2 regions of the Pseudomonas sp. S32 genome follow, and region 1 is predicted to be linked to the other one. Evidence: predicted binding sites of a transcription regulator. Region 1 holds the regulator's gene; the other holds the start of a gene.
What was found. Region 1 encodes sigma-54, which starts transcription at its own class of promoters, with help from an activator protein. Its sites were predicted from a motif close to ANTGGCATNNANNTTGCTNT; they were not measured.
Positions count from the first base shown of each region.

Region 2: a site for sigma-54 is predicted at 3,878-3,897, ahead of IAE38_RS08985 (flagellar basal body rod protein FlgF). Genes of this name have one in related genera too.

Region 1 covers NZ_JACVVF010000001.1:131,763-137,468, forward strand. Annotated here, with positions in the region: gene lptC (LPS export ABC transporter periplasmic protein LptC) at 1-239, shown strand, start outside; gene lptA (lipopolysaccharide transport periplasmic protein LptA) at 226-750, shown strand; gene lptB (LPS export ABC transporter ATP-binding protein) at 751-1,476, shown strand; gene IAE38_RS00635 (RNA polymerase factor sigma-54) at 1,653-3,146, shown strand; gene hpf (ribosome hibernation-promoting factor, HPF/YfiA family) at 3,226-3,534, shown strand; gene ptsN (PTS IIA-like nitrogen regulatory protein PtsN) at 3,547-4,011, shown strand; gene rapZ (RNase adapter RapZ) at 4,014-4,868, shown strand; gene IAE38_RS00655 (HPr family phosphocarrier protein) at 4,888-5,160, shown strand; gene IAE38_RS00660 (ZIP family metal transporter) at 5,213-5,706, opposite strand, start outside.
Region 2 covers NZ_JACVVF010000012.1:51,299-57,004, reverse strand. Annotated here, with positions in the region: gene cheR (protein-glutamate O-methyltransferase CheR) at 1-365, shown strand, start outside; gene flgB (flagellar basal body rod protein FlgB) at 621-1,031, shown strand; gene flgC (flagellar basal body rod protein FlgC) at 1,034-1,477, shown strand; gene flgD (flagellar hook assembly protein FlgD) at 1,490-2,191, shown strand; gene flgE (flagellar hook protein FlgE) at 2,221-3,543, shown strand; gene IAE38_RS08990 (hypothetical protein) at 3,591-3,788, shown strand; gene IAE38_RS08985 (flagellar basal body rod protein FlgF) at 3,944-4,684, shown strand; gene flgG (flagellar basal-body rod protein FlgG) at 4,732-5,517, shown strand; gene flgH (flagellar basal body L-ring protein FlgH) at 5,554-5,706, shown strand, end outside.

The sequences.
Region 1 (5,706 bases):
GCGAGGTCGAACTGATCGACAACGTGCGGATCGCCCGCACGGACGAAAAGAAGCGTGAAACCATCATTACCAGCTCGCGCATGACCGTGTTCCCGCAGAAGGAATATGCGCAGACCGAGCAAGCCGTTAGAATCGACGGCGCCGGTGGCACGACTACGGGCAAAGGTATGAAAGCGTATTTGAAAGAAGGCAGGATGGACCTGCTCTCTAACGTAAGAGGACAGTATGAGGCTCGTTAAAACCCTCCCCCTTTTGCTCAGCCTGAGCGCAGCACTGGGAAGCGCGAGCGCCCTCGCCCTGCCGAACGACCGTGATCAGCCCATTCGCATCCAGGCCGACAACGCTCACCTGGACGACAAGAAAGGCGTGGCCACCTATACCGGCGACGTCATCATCACCCAGGGTTCGATGATGATCAAAGGCAATACCGTGACCATCACCCGTACCGCTTCCGGCGATATCGACGTGGTGACCTCGGTGGGCAACCTGGCCTACTTCGAGCAGCAGCAGAGCGCCGCCAAAGCCGACAAGATGAAAGGCTGGGGCGTGACCATCCAGTATCAGTCGCAGAAGGACCTGGTAGTGCTCACCGACCGCGCCAAGGTCGAAAACGAAGGCAACACCACCGAAGGCGAGAAGATCGTCTACAACACCCAGACCCAGGTTGCCACCGCAGGTCGTGGCGGCAATGTGACCACACCGCGTCAGCGCATCGACATGGTGATCCAGCCCAAGAAGAAGGCCGAGTAAATGGCAACCCTCAAAGCCCAGCACCTGGCCAAGAGCTACAAGGGCCGGCAGGTGGTACGTGACGTCAGCCTGTCCATCGACAGCGGCCAGATCGTGGGCCTGCTCGGCCCCAACGGCGCCGGCAAGACCACCTGCTTCTACATGATTGTCGGGCTGGTCCAGGCCGAACAGGGCCGTGTGCTGATCGACAACCTCGATGTCAGCCACCAGCCCATGCACGGGCGCGCCCGGGCGGGTATCGGCTACCTGCCACAGGAGGCGTCGATCTTCCGCAAGCTGTCCGTGGCTGACAACATCAAGGCCATCCTGGAAACCCGCAAGGACCTCGACCGCGAAGGCCGTCGCCAGGAGCTGGAAAGCCTGTTGCAGGAATTTCACATCAGCCACATCCGCGACAACCTGGGCATGAGCCTGTCCGGTGGTGAGCGTCGCCGCGTCGAAATTGCCCGCGCACTGGCCACCGCGCCCAAGTTCATCCTGCTGGACGAACCCTTCGCCGGCGTGGACCCGATTTCGGTAGGCGACATCAAGCAGATCATTCACCACCTCAAGGCCAAGGGTATCGGCGTGCTGATCACCGATCACAACGTGCGTGAAACCCTGGATATCTGCGAAACCGCCTATATCGTCAACGATGGCCGCCTGATCGCCGAAGGGGATGCAGAAACGATCCTGGCCAACGACCTGGTCAAAGAGGTGTACCTGGGCCACGAGTTCCGCCTCTGATCCCGGGACGGGCCTGGGGCACGGCAAAAAAGCCTATCTATTGCGGGTCAAGTTGTTACAGTGCTCTAGGCAAACGCTACAATTTAAGGCATAAAACTTGCTTGATTTGGCGCCCCGGCGCCCTCGTGTAGTGGATGGCGCATGCGCGCCGGCGAACAAGGTACCAAGCCCCTGCCATGAAACCATCGCTCGTCCTAAAAATGGGCCAGCAACTGACGATGACACCGCAGTTGCAACAGGCCATCCGCCTGCTCCAGCTTTCCACCCTGGACCTGCAGCAGGAAATCCAGGAAGCCCTGGAGTCGAACCCGATGCTCGAACGCCAGGAAGACGGCGACGACTTCGACAACAACGACCCGATGGCCGACAACGCCGAAAACAAGCCGGCCGCCGAAACGCAGGACAACAGTTTCCAGGAAACCACCGTCAGCACCGAAAACATGGAAGACGGTGAGTGGAGCGAGCGCATCCCCAACGAGCTTCCCGTGGATACCGCGTGGGAAGACATCTACCAGACCAGCGCCAGCAGCCTGCCCAGCAACGATGACGACGAATGGGATTTCACCACCCGCACGTCCGCGGGCGAGAGCCTGCAAAGCCACCTGCTGTGGCAGTTGAACCTGGCGCCCATGTCCGACACCGACCGCCTCATCGCGGTCACCTTGATCGACAGCATCAACGGCCAGGGCTACCTGGAAGACACCCTCGAGGAAATCTGTGCAGGTTTCGACCCCGAACTGGACATCGAACTGGATGAAGTCGAAGCGGTGCTGCACCGTATCCAGCAGTTCGAGCCCGCAGGGGTAGGCGCCCGCACGCTGGGCGAATGCCTGCTGCTGCAACTGCGCCAGTTGCCTGGCAGCACCCCGTGGATGGCCGAGGCCATGCGCCTGGTGAGCGACTTCATCGACCTGCTGGGTAGCCGCGACTACAGCCAGCTGATGCGCCGCATGAAGCTCAAGGAAGACGAACTGCGCCAGGTGATCGAGTTGGTGCAGAGCCTCAACCCCCGCCCCGGCTCGCAGATCGAGTCCAGCGAGCCCGAGTACGTGGTGCCCGACGTGATCGTGCGCAAGGACAGCGAGCGCTGGCTGGTGGAACTGAACCAGGAAGCCATCCCGCGCCTTCGCGTCAACGCGCAGTACGCAGGCTTTGTACGCCGTGCCGACACCAGCGCCGATAACACCTTCATGCGCAACCAGTTGCAGGAGGCGCGCTGGTTCATCAAAAGCCTGCAGAGCCGCAACGAAACCCTGATGAAAGTGGCCACCCAGATCGTCGAACACCAGCGCGGCTTCCTCGACCACGGTGACGAGGCCATGAAACCCCTGGTACTGCATGACATTGCCGAAGCGGTAGGCATGCACGAGTCGACCATTTCCCGGGTTACCACGCAAAAGTACATGCACACCCCGCGTGGTATCTACGAACTGAAATACTTTTTCTCCAGCCATGTGAGCACTGCCGAAGGCGGCGAATGCTCGTCCACGGCGATCCGCGCGATCATCAAGAAACTGGTTGCCGCGGAAAATCAGAAAAAGCCATTGAGCGACAGCAAGATCGCTGGTTTACTGGAGGCACAAGGCATCCAGGTAGCCCGTCGTACCGTCGCCAAGTACCGCGAGTCTCTCGGTATTGCACCGTCGAGCGAGCGTAAGCGGCTGATGTAACCCTGAGATGCGCCACAGCGTTTGTGTGGCAGGTGCAACACCTGCCTCTTTATGCACGGGCAACAAAAGGAGAAGCTGTATGCAAGTCAATATCAGTGGACAGCATGTAGAAGTCACCCAGCCACTGCGCGATTATGTGCTTGAAAAGCTCGCCCGCGTGGAGAGTCACTTCGACAAGATCACCAACGTGCAGGTCATCATGAAGGTCGAGAAACTGCAGCAGAAGGTCGAGGCGACCTTGCAGATTCCCGGCGGTGAAGTGGTTGCGAATGCCGAACACGAAGACATGTATGCAGCGATCGACGCCTTGGCCGACAAGCTCGACCGTCAACTGAAAAAACACAAGGAAAAACAGCAAAGCCTGCTGCAAGGTGCGGCTGCCCGCTGATCCCCCTCATCCATGATCCGACTTGAAACCATCCTGACCCCCGGCCGTTCCCTCGCGAACGCGCCGGGCGGCAGCAAGAAACGCGCCCTTGAAAAGGTCGCCGAGCTGATTGCCAAAGAAGTGCCAGAACTGGACGGGCAAACTGTATTCGAAAAACTGATCGCTCGGGAAAAACTCGGCTCCACCGGTTTCGGTAATGGCATTGCCATTCCCCATTGCCGGCTCGAAGGCTGCACAACCCCGGTCAGTGCCTTGCTGCACCTCGAAGCCCCTATCGATTACGACGCCATCGACGGCGCCCCCGTGGACCTGCTGTTCGTGTTGCTGGTACCCGCGGCCGCCACCGATGCTCACCTGGAGCTGCTGCGCCAGATTGCCAGCATGCTCGACCGCAAAGAGGTTCGCGAGCGCCTGCGTGCGGCCCCCAGCAGTGAGGCCCTGTTCCAGGTTGTCCTGGACGTACAGAACGAGCACTGAACATGCGCCTGATCATCGTCAGCGGCCGGTCTGGCTCCGGCAAGAGCACCGCCCTCGATGTCCTGGAAGACAACGGTTTCTACTGCATCGACAACCTGCCCGCCAGGTTGTTGCCGCAACTGGCAGAAACCGCCCTGTTGAACACCGAACTGCCGCAACCCAAGGTGGCCGTTTCGATTGACGCGCGCAACCTGCCCAGCCACCTGTCACGCTTCCCCGAACTGCTTGAGGAGGCCCGGGCCCGGCACATCAAGTGCGATGTGTTGTACCTGGACGCCGACGAGGACACGCTGCTCAAGCGTTTTTCCGAAACCCGTCGCCGCCATCCGCTGACCAACGCCGACCGCTCGCTGGCAGAAGCCATACGTGTGGAGCGCGAATTGCTGGGCCCCATCGCCGACCTGGCCGACCTCAAGATCGATACCACGCGCCTGAACCTGTACCAGTTGCGGGACACCATCAAGCTGCGCCTGCTGGACACCCCCGAACCGGGTACGGCGTTCCTGGTCGAGTCGTTCGGCTTCAAGCGTGGCATGCCGGTTGATGCCGACCTGGTATTCGATGTGCGCTGCCTGCCCAACCCGTACTGGAAACCTGAGCTTCGGGAGCACTCCGGCCTGGAGCAGCCGGTGATCGATTACCTTGCTGCGCAACCCGATGTGCAGGAGATGTTCAACGACATCTCCAGCTACCTGCTGAAGTGGCTACCCCGCTTCGCCGCCAGCAACCGGGCCTACGTTACCATTGCCATCGGCTGCACCGGTGGCCACCACCGTTCGGTATACATCACCGAACGTCTTGGCCAGTTGCTGCAGCAAACCCTGAAAAACGTTCAGGTCCGTCACCGCGACCTCTAGCCCAAGGATCCGCCACGCCATGCCCGCCCGTGAAATCACCATCATCAACAAGCTGGGGCTGCATGCTCGGGCGGCAGCCAAGTTCGTCGGTGTTGCTGGCCGCTTCCCCTGCCAGGTCAAGGTTGGCCGGGCGCCGGACAAGCTGGTAGACGGCAAGAGCATCATGGCCGTGATGATGCTGGCGGCCGGCAAGGGCACACAGGTGCACCTGCACACCGAAGGCGAGCAGGACCAGCAAGCCATGGACGCCCTGGTAGCGCTGATCGAGAACTTCTTCGACGAAGGCGAGTAAATCGGCGGGGCCGCCGCAACCTTGTCGCCGATCTTTCGGCGACAAGGTGTGGTCAGGACATCGCAGTGTCCATCACCATCATCAGGCAGAAGCCCGTACACAGCCCCAGGCTGGCCAGGCGATGATGACCATTGCTGCGTGACTCCGGGATGATCTCCTGCGTGACCACCAACAGCATCGCACCTGCAGCGCACGCGAGCCCCAGCGGCAAGAGCAGTTCCGCCACGTTCACCAGCCACGCGCAGATCACCGCGGCCACCGGCTCCACCAGCCCGGATGCAGCACCGATGAGAAACGCCTTGAAGCGTGGCATCCCTGCCCCAGCCAGCACCAACGCGATAACCAGGCCTTCGGGCACGTCCTGCAGGGCAATGCCCATGGCCAGGCTGTCGGCATCGGCCATGCCACCCCCAGCTGATACGCCAATGGCCATGCCCTCGGGAATGTTGTGGGCAATGATCGCGAATACGAACAACCAGATGCGCGCTGCAATCACGGGCTGCCCCTGGGACGCCACGAGCGCCTGGGGCGAAGCACTGGAGATTC
Region 2 (5,706 bases), on a different contig from region 1:
AGACCGGCGAGTACGACAGCTTGGCCATCGCCCGCGGCCTGTCCCAGGAGCGCTTGCAACGGTACTTTGAGACCAAGGGGCCAGGGCGCTGGGCGGTCAAGCCCGCGATCCGCAGCCGGGTCGAATTCCGCTCCTTCAACCTGCTGGACAGCTATGCCAGCCTCGGCAAGTTCGATGTGGTGTTCTGTCGCAACGTGCTGATCTACTTCTCGGCCCAGGTGAAGAAAGACATCCTGCTGCGCATTCACAGCACGCTGAAGCCGGGCGGGTACCTGTTCCTGGGTGCCTCCGAAGCCCTTAACGGCCTGCCTGACCACTACCAGATGGTGCAATGCAGCCCGGGCATCATCTACCAGGCCAAATAAGGTACTGCAGGCCGGCAACCAGGGTTGTCGGCCTTTTTCGTTGCAGGTGCTGTCAATTTTTTGTTTTGCCGCATTTGGCGCCCTGCAATTGCCGCTTTCGGCACGCCTGGCGGCAGCCCTTTGCCGCTTTTCTGGCATCGCGGTTCGCGCACTTCACGCGCAGCCCCCCTATCTAAAGGCTTTCGGCCAATTGGCACAGCCTTTGCTATAGCTTGCTCAACGTAATTCCGGTCAACCTCTGAAGGTTTCCCCGATATGAGCATCAGCTTCGACAAGGCGCTTGGCATCCACGAGAAGGCCCTGGGCTTCCGCGCCCAGCGTGCCGAGGTATTGGCCAACAACATCGCCAACGCCGACACGCCCAACTACAAGGCCCGCGACATGGATTTCGCCTCGGTGCTGGCTGCCGAGAGCGAGAAACAGCAGAACAACGGGCGCATCGGCCTGGAGCGGACCAACAGCCGGCACATCGAAGCCGAAGGCATGGCACTGGCGGACGACAGCCTCAAGTTCCGTACGCCGGCGCAGCCCTCGATCGACCAGAACACCGTAGATGCGCAGATCGAGCAGTCCAACTACACCGAGAATGCCATCGGCTTCCAGGCCAGCTTCACGCTGCTCAACAGTAAATTCAAAGGGCTGGTTTCGGCCCTGCGGGGAGAATGACCATGTCGCTGTCCAGTGTCTTCAACATTGCCGGTAGCGGCATGAGCGCGCAGAACACGCGCCTGAACACCGTTGCCTCCAACATCGCCAACGCCGAAACCGTGTCTTCGAGCATCGACCAGACCTACCGCGCCCGCCACCCGGTGTTCGCCACCACGTTCCAGAACGCGCAGGCCGGCAGCAGCCAGTCGCTGTTCGAAGACCAGGGCGAAGCCGGGCAGGGCGTGCAGGTGACCGGCATTGTCGAGGACCAGAGCAACCTCGAGGCACGCTACGAGCCGAACCATCCAGCCGCCAACAAGGACGGGTATGTGTACTACCCCGACGTCAATGTGGTGGAAGAGATGGCCGACATGATTTCTGCCAGCCGTGCGTTCCAGACCAATGCCGAGCTGATGAACACCGCCAAAAGCATGATGCAGAAGGTCCTGACCCTGGGCCAGTGATAGGAAGCCGACATGACCACCACCAACTCCACGGCTGACGTCGGTAGTGCCTACCTGACGTCGCTGCAGCAACAGCAGAGCAAGAACAACAGCAACACCGGTGCGGCCGGCAGCGCCCTGGGCAAGGACGCGTTCCTGCAGCTGCTGGTTACCCAGATGAAAAACCAGAACCCGCTCGATCCGCAGCAGAACGGCGAGTTCGTGGCCCAGTTGGCACAGTTCAGCAGCCTTGAAGGTATTCAGACGCTCAACAGTTCGGTGACCTCCATCGCTGCTGCGTTCCAGTCCTCCCAGGCCTTGCAGGCCTCATCACTGGTGGGCCGCAACGTGATGGTGCAAACCGACAAGGCCATGGTGGACACCAGCAAGGACATGAAAGGCTCGGTGAACCTGACCGCGTCCAGCACCGCCACTTCGGTGGGGGTGTACGACAAGGATGGCAAGCTGGTGCGCACGCTCGAGCTGGGTAGCCAGGCGGGCGGCAAGGTCGATTTCACCTGGGATGGCAAGGACGACGACGGCAAGGCGCTGGCGGCGGGCACCTATTCGTTCAAGGCCACGGCCTCGGTCGACGGCACCGCCACCGCCATGACCACCAACCTGCCGGCCAGTGTCACCAGCGTGACCATGGGCAGCAATGGCGCAGAAATGACGCTCAACCTCGCCGGGCTGGGCAGTGTTCCGCTCTCCAAAATCCAGAGCATCGGCATCTAGGGCCTTCCGCAACCTTCAGGAGTTAGCACATGTCTTACAACATCGGCCTTAGCGGCCTCAACGCAGCGAACAAGGCCCTGAACGTCACCGGCAACAACATTGCCAACGTTGCCACCACCGGCTTCAAGTCTTCCCGCGCCGAATTCGCCGACCAGTATTCCAGCTCCATTCGGGGTACCAGCGCCGGGCGCACCACCATCGGTACCGGGGTGACCACCGCGGCGGTGTCGCAGCGCTTCACTTCGGGCAACATCAACGGCACCGGCCAGGCGCTGGACATGGCCATTGATGGCAACGGCTTTTTTGCCCTGAACGACAACGGCTCGAAAATCTACACCCGCGCCGGTGCGTTCTACAGCGACAAGCAGGGCTTCGTGGTCAACTCGTCCGGTGCGAACCTGCAAGGGTACGCCGTGGATGCCAATGGCCAGATCATCCAGGGTGTGCTGACCAACCTGCAAATCGACACCGCCAACCTGACCCCCAAGGCCACTGGCAAGATCGAGCAGACCATCAACCTGAAGTCCAGCGATGCGGCGCCCACCGTTACCCCATTCGACCCGTCCGATGTGAAAAGCTACAACTACACGTTCAGCAGCGACGTGTATGACAGCCAGGGCAATGCGCATCAGCTGAACCAGTACTTCCTGAAGGACGATGCATCCAACTCCTGGAAGATGTACACCACCATCGACGGCCGCAATCCTACCGACCCGACCTCGACCCAGCCGCTGATCAATAACCTGCCGTTCAAGTCCGACGGTACGCTGAACGCCGATGGCCTCACTGCAGGGCCGGTGACGGGTGGCCTGAGCGTAAACGCCAACAAAACCTTCAACCTCGACAACTGGGTCCCTGCGCAGAAAAACGCTGCCGGCCAGTGGTCGTCCAATGGCGCCACCGCCAGCACTGGTGGCATCAGCCTGGACATGCTCAAGACCACCCAGTACAACGCGGCCTCCGCCGTAACTGCCAAGAACCAGGACGGTTTCGCCACCGGTGAGCTGTCGGGCCTGAACGTCGACAAGAGCGGTGTGCTGTTTGCCAGCTTCACCAACGGCCAGAACAAGGTCATTGGCCAGGTGGCCGTCGCCAGCTTCGCCAACATGCAGGGGCTTACCCCGATTGGCGGTACCAACTGGCAGGAGTCCTACTCGTCGGGCGTGCCGGTGATCGGTGCGCCAGATACCGGCACCCTGGGCCAGATTGCCGGCGCTTCGCTGGAAGACTCCAACGTCGACCTCACCGGTGAGCTGGTCAACCTGATCAAGGCCCAGAGCAACTACCAGGCCAATGCCAAGACCATCTCTACCGAAAGCACCATCATGCAGACCATCATCCAGATGAGCTGAGTGAGGTAGCGCCGCCGGGTGACCGGCGGCGGTTGGAGGGGTATGTAATGAATAAGGCATGGGCGCTGGCCCTGCTCACGGCCCTGGGGGTTGGCGTGGCCCTATCAGCCTACGCGGCGCCCAGGCCTTTCTATCTTTGGCAGAGCGTGGCCACTGGCCGCTATTTCTGCACCGAGAACAATCCGGGCCCTGGCTGGATGAAGTTTTCGGGGCCTTACAACAACGCGGCCTGCCGCGATCAGTGATGCAACCTGCCTTCTGCAGCCCGACGACAACAAACTGACACTGTTAAGCCCTGAACTGGCTGTAGCGCCCGATTTTAAAGGCTTGCAAAGCTGGTTCGATTTTTGCTTTACCCTGCCCAGGTGACAGCGCGGCAGTGGCGCGCGGAGGAAATGCTGTGGACAAACTGCTTTATGTGGCCATGACCGGTGCCAGCCAGAACGCCCTGGCGCAGAAGGCTCATGCCAACAACCTGGCGAACGTATCCACCAACGGTTTTCAACGGGACCTGGAACAGGCCCGCTCGATGCCGGTGTTTGGTGACAGCTTTCCGGCGCGTGCTTTTGCCATGACCGAGCGCCCGGCAACCGACTTCAGCGAAGGGCCGATGGTTGAAACCGGCCGTGACCTGGATGTGGCGGTTACCGGCAAAGGGTTTATCGCCGTGCAGGCCCCTGACGGCAGCGAAGCGTACGTGCGCACCGGCAGCCTGAACATCGACGCCCTGGGCGTGCTGCGTGCCGGCAACGGCATGCCGGTGATCGGCAATGGCGGCCCCATCGCCATCCCGCCCGAGCAGAAGGTGGAAGTGGGTGAAGACGGCACCATCAGTATCCGCTCCATGGGTGAAGGCCCACGGGTGATGGCTGAAGTGGACCGCATCAAGCTGGTCAACCCGGACACCAAAGGCATGACCAAGGGGCTGGACGGCTTGATCCATACCGCTTCCGGGCGGCCCGCCGATGCCGACGTCAATGTGCGGGTGGTGTCGGGTTTTCTGGAAGGCAGCAACGTCAACGCCGTCGAGGAAATGACCTCGGTGCTGGCGTTGTCCCGGCAGTTCGAACTGCACGTCAAGATGATGAACACGGCCAAGGAAGGCGACGAAGCCATGGCTCGGGTTTTGCAAATCGGCTAATCACATTTGAACGGGTGCCGTAAAACAGGCGCGCGAGGAGAACACACATGCTTCCAGCCCTTTGGGTCGCCAAGACGGGTTTGTCCGCCCAGGACACCAACCTGACGGTCATTTCCAACAACCTGGCCAACGTGTCCACCACCGGCTTCAAGCGTGACCGTGCCGAGTTCCAGGACCTGCTGTACCAGATCCGTCGCCAGCCTGGCGCCCAGTCGACCCAGGACAGCGAACTGCCTTCCGGCCTGCAGGTGGGTACTGGCGTGCGCATCGTCGGCACCCAGAAGAGCTTCGTGGCCGGCAGCCTGCAGACCACCGAGAACCCTCTGGACATGGCGGTCAACGGCCGTGGCTTCTTCCAGATCCTGCAACCTGACGGCACCGTTTCGTACACCCGTGACGGCACCTTCCACCTGAACTCCGACGGCCAGATCGTCACCGCCAACGGTTACGCGCTGGAGCCTGCGGTGGTGGTGCCCAACGACGCGCAGACCTTCACCGTGGGCCAGGACGGCACCGTGTCGATCACCACTGCCGGCAACCCGGCTGCCCAGGTGATCGGCAACATTCAGACCGCCGACTTCATCAACCCGGCCGGCCTGCAGGCCATCGGCGGCAACCTGTTCCTGGAAACCGCGGCCAGTGGCGCGCCCCAGGTGGGTACCCCGGGCCTGAACGGCTTCGGTACCACCCTGCAGCAAACCCTGGAGAACTCCAACGTCAGCACCGTGGAAGAACTGGTCAACATGATCACCACCCAGCGTGCCTACGAGATGAACTCCAAGGTGATCTCCACCGCCGACTCCATGCTGCAGTTCGTGACCCAGCAGCTGTAACCCTTGCAAACCCGTTGCACCCGTGAGGTAAGCACCATGAATCGTCTGTTGTCCGTTGTCGCCCTGGGCGGGGCGGTGTTGCTGGCAGGTTGTGTCGCCCCGGTGGCCAAGCCCAACGACCCGTACTATGCGCCGGTACTGCCGCGCACCCCATTGCCGGCAGCGGCCAACAACGGCTCGATCTACCAA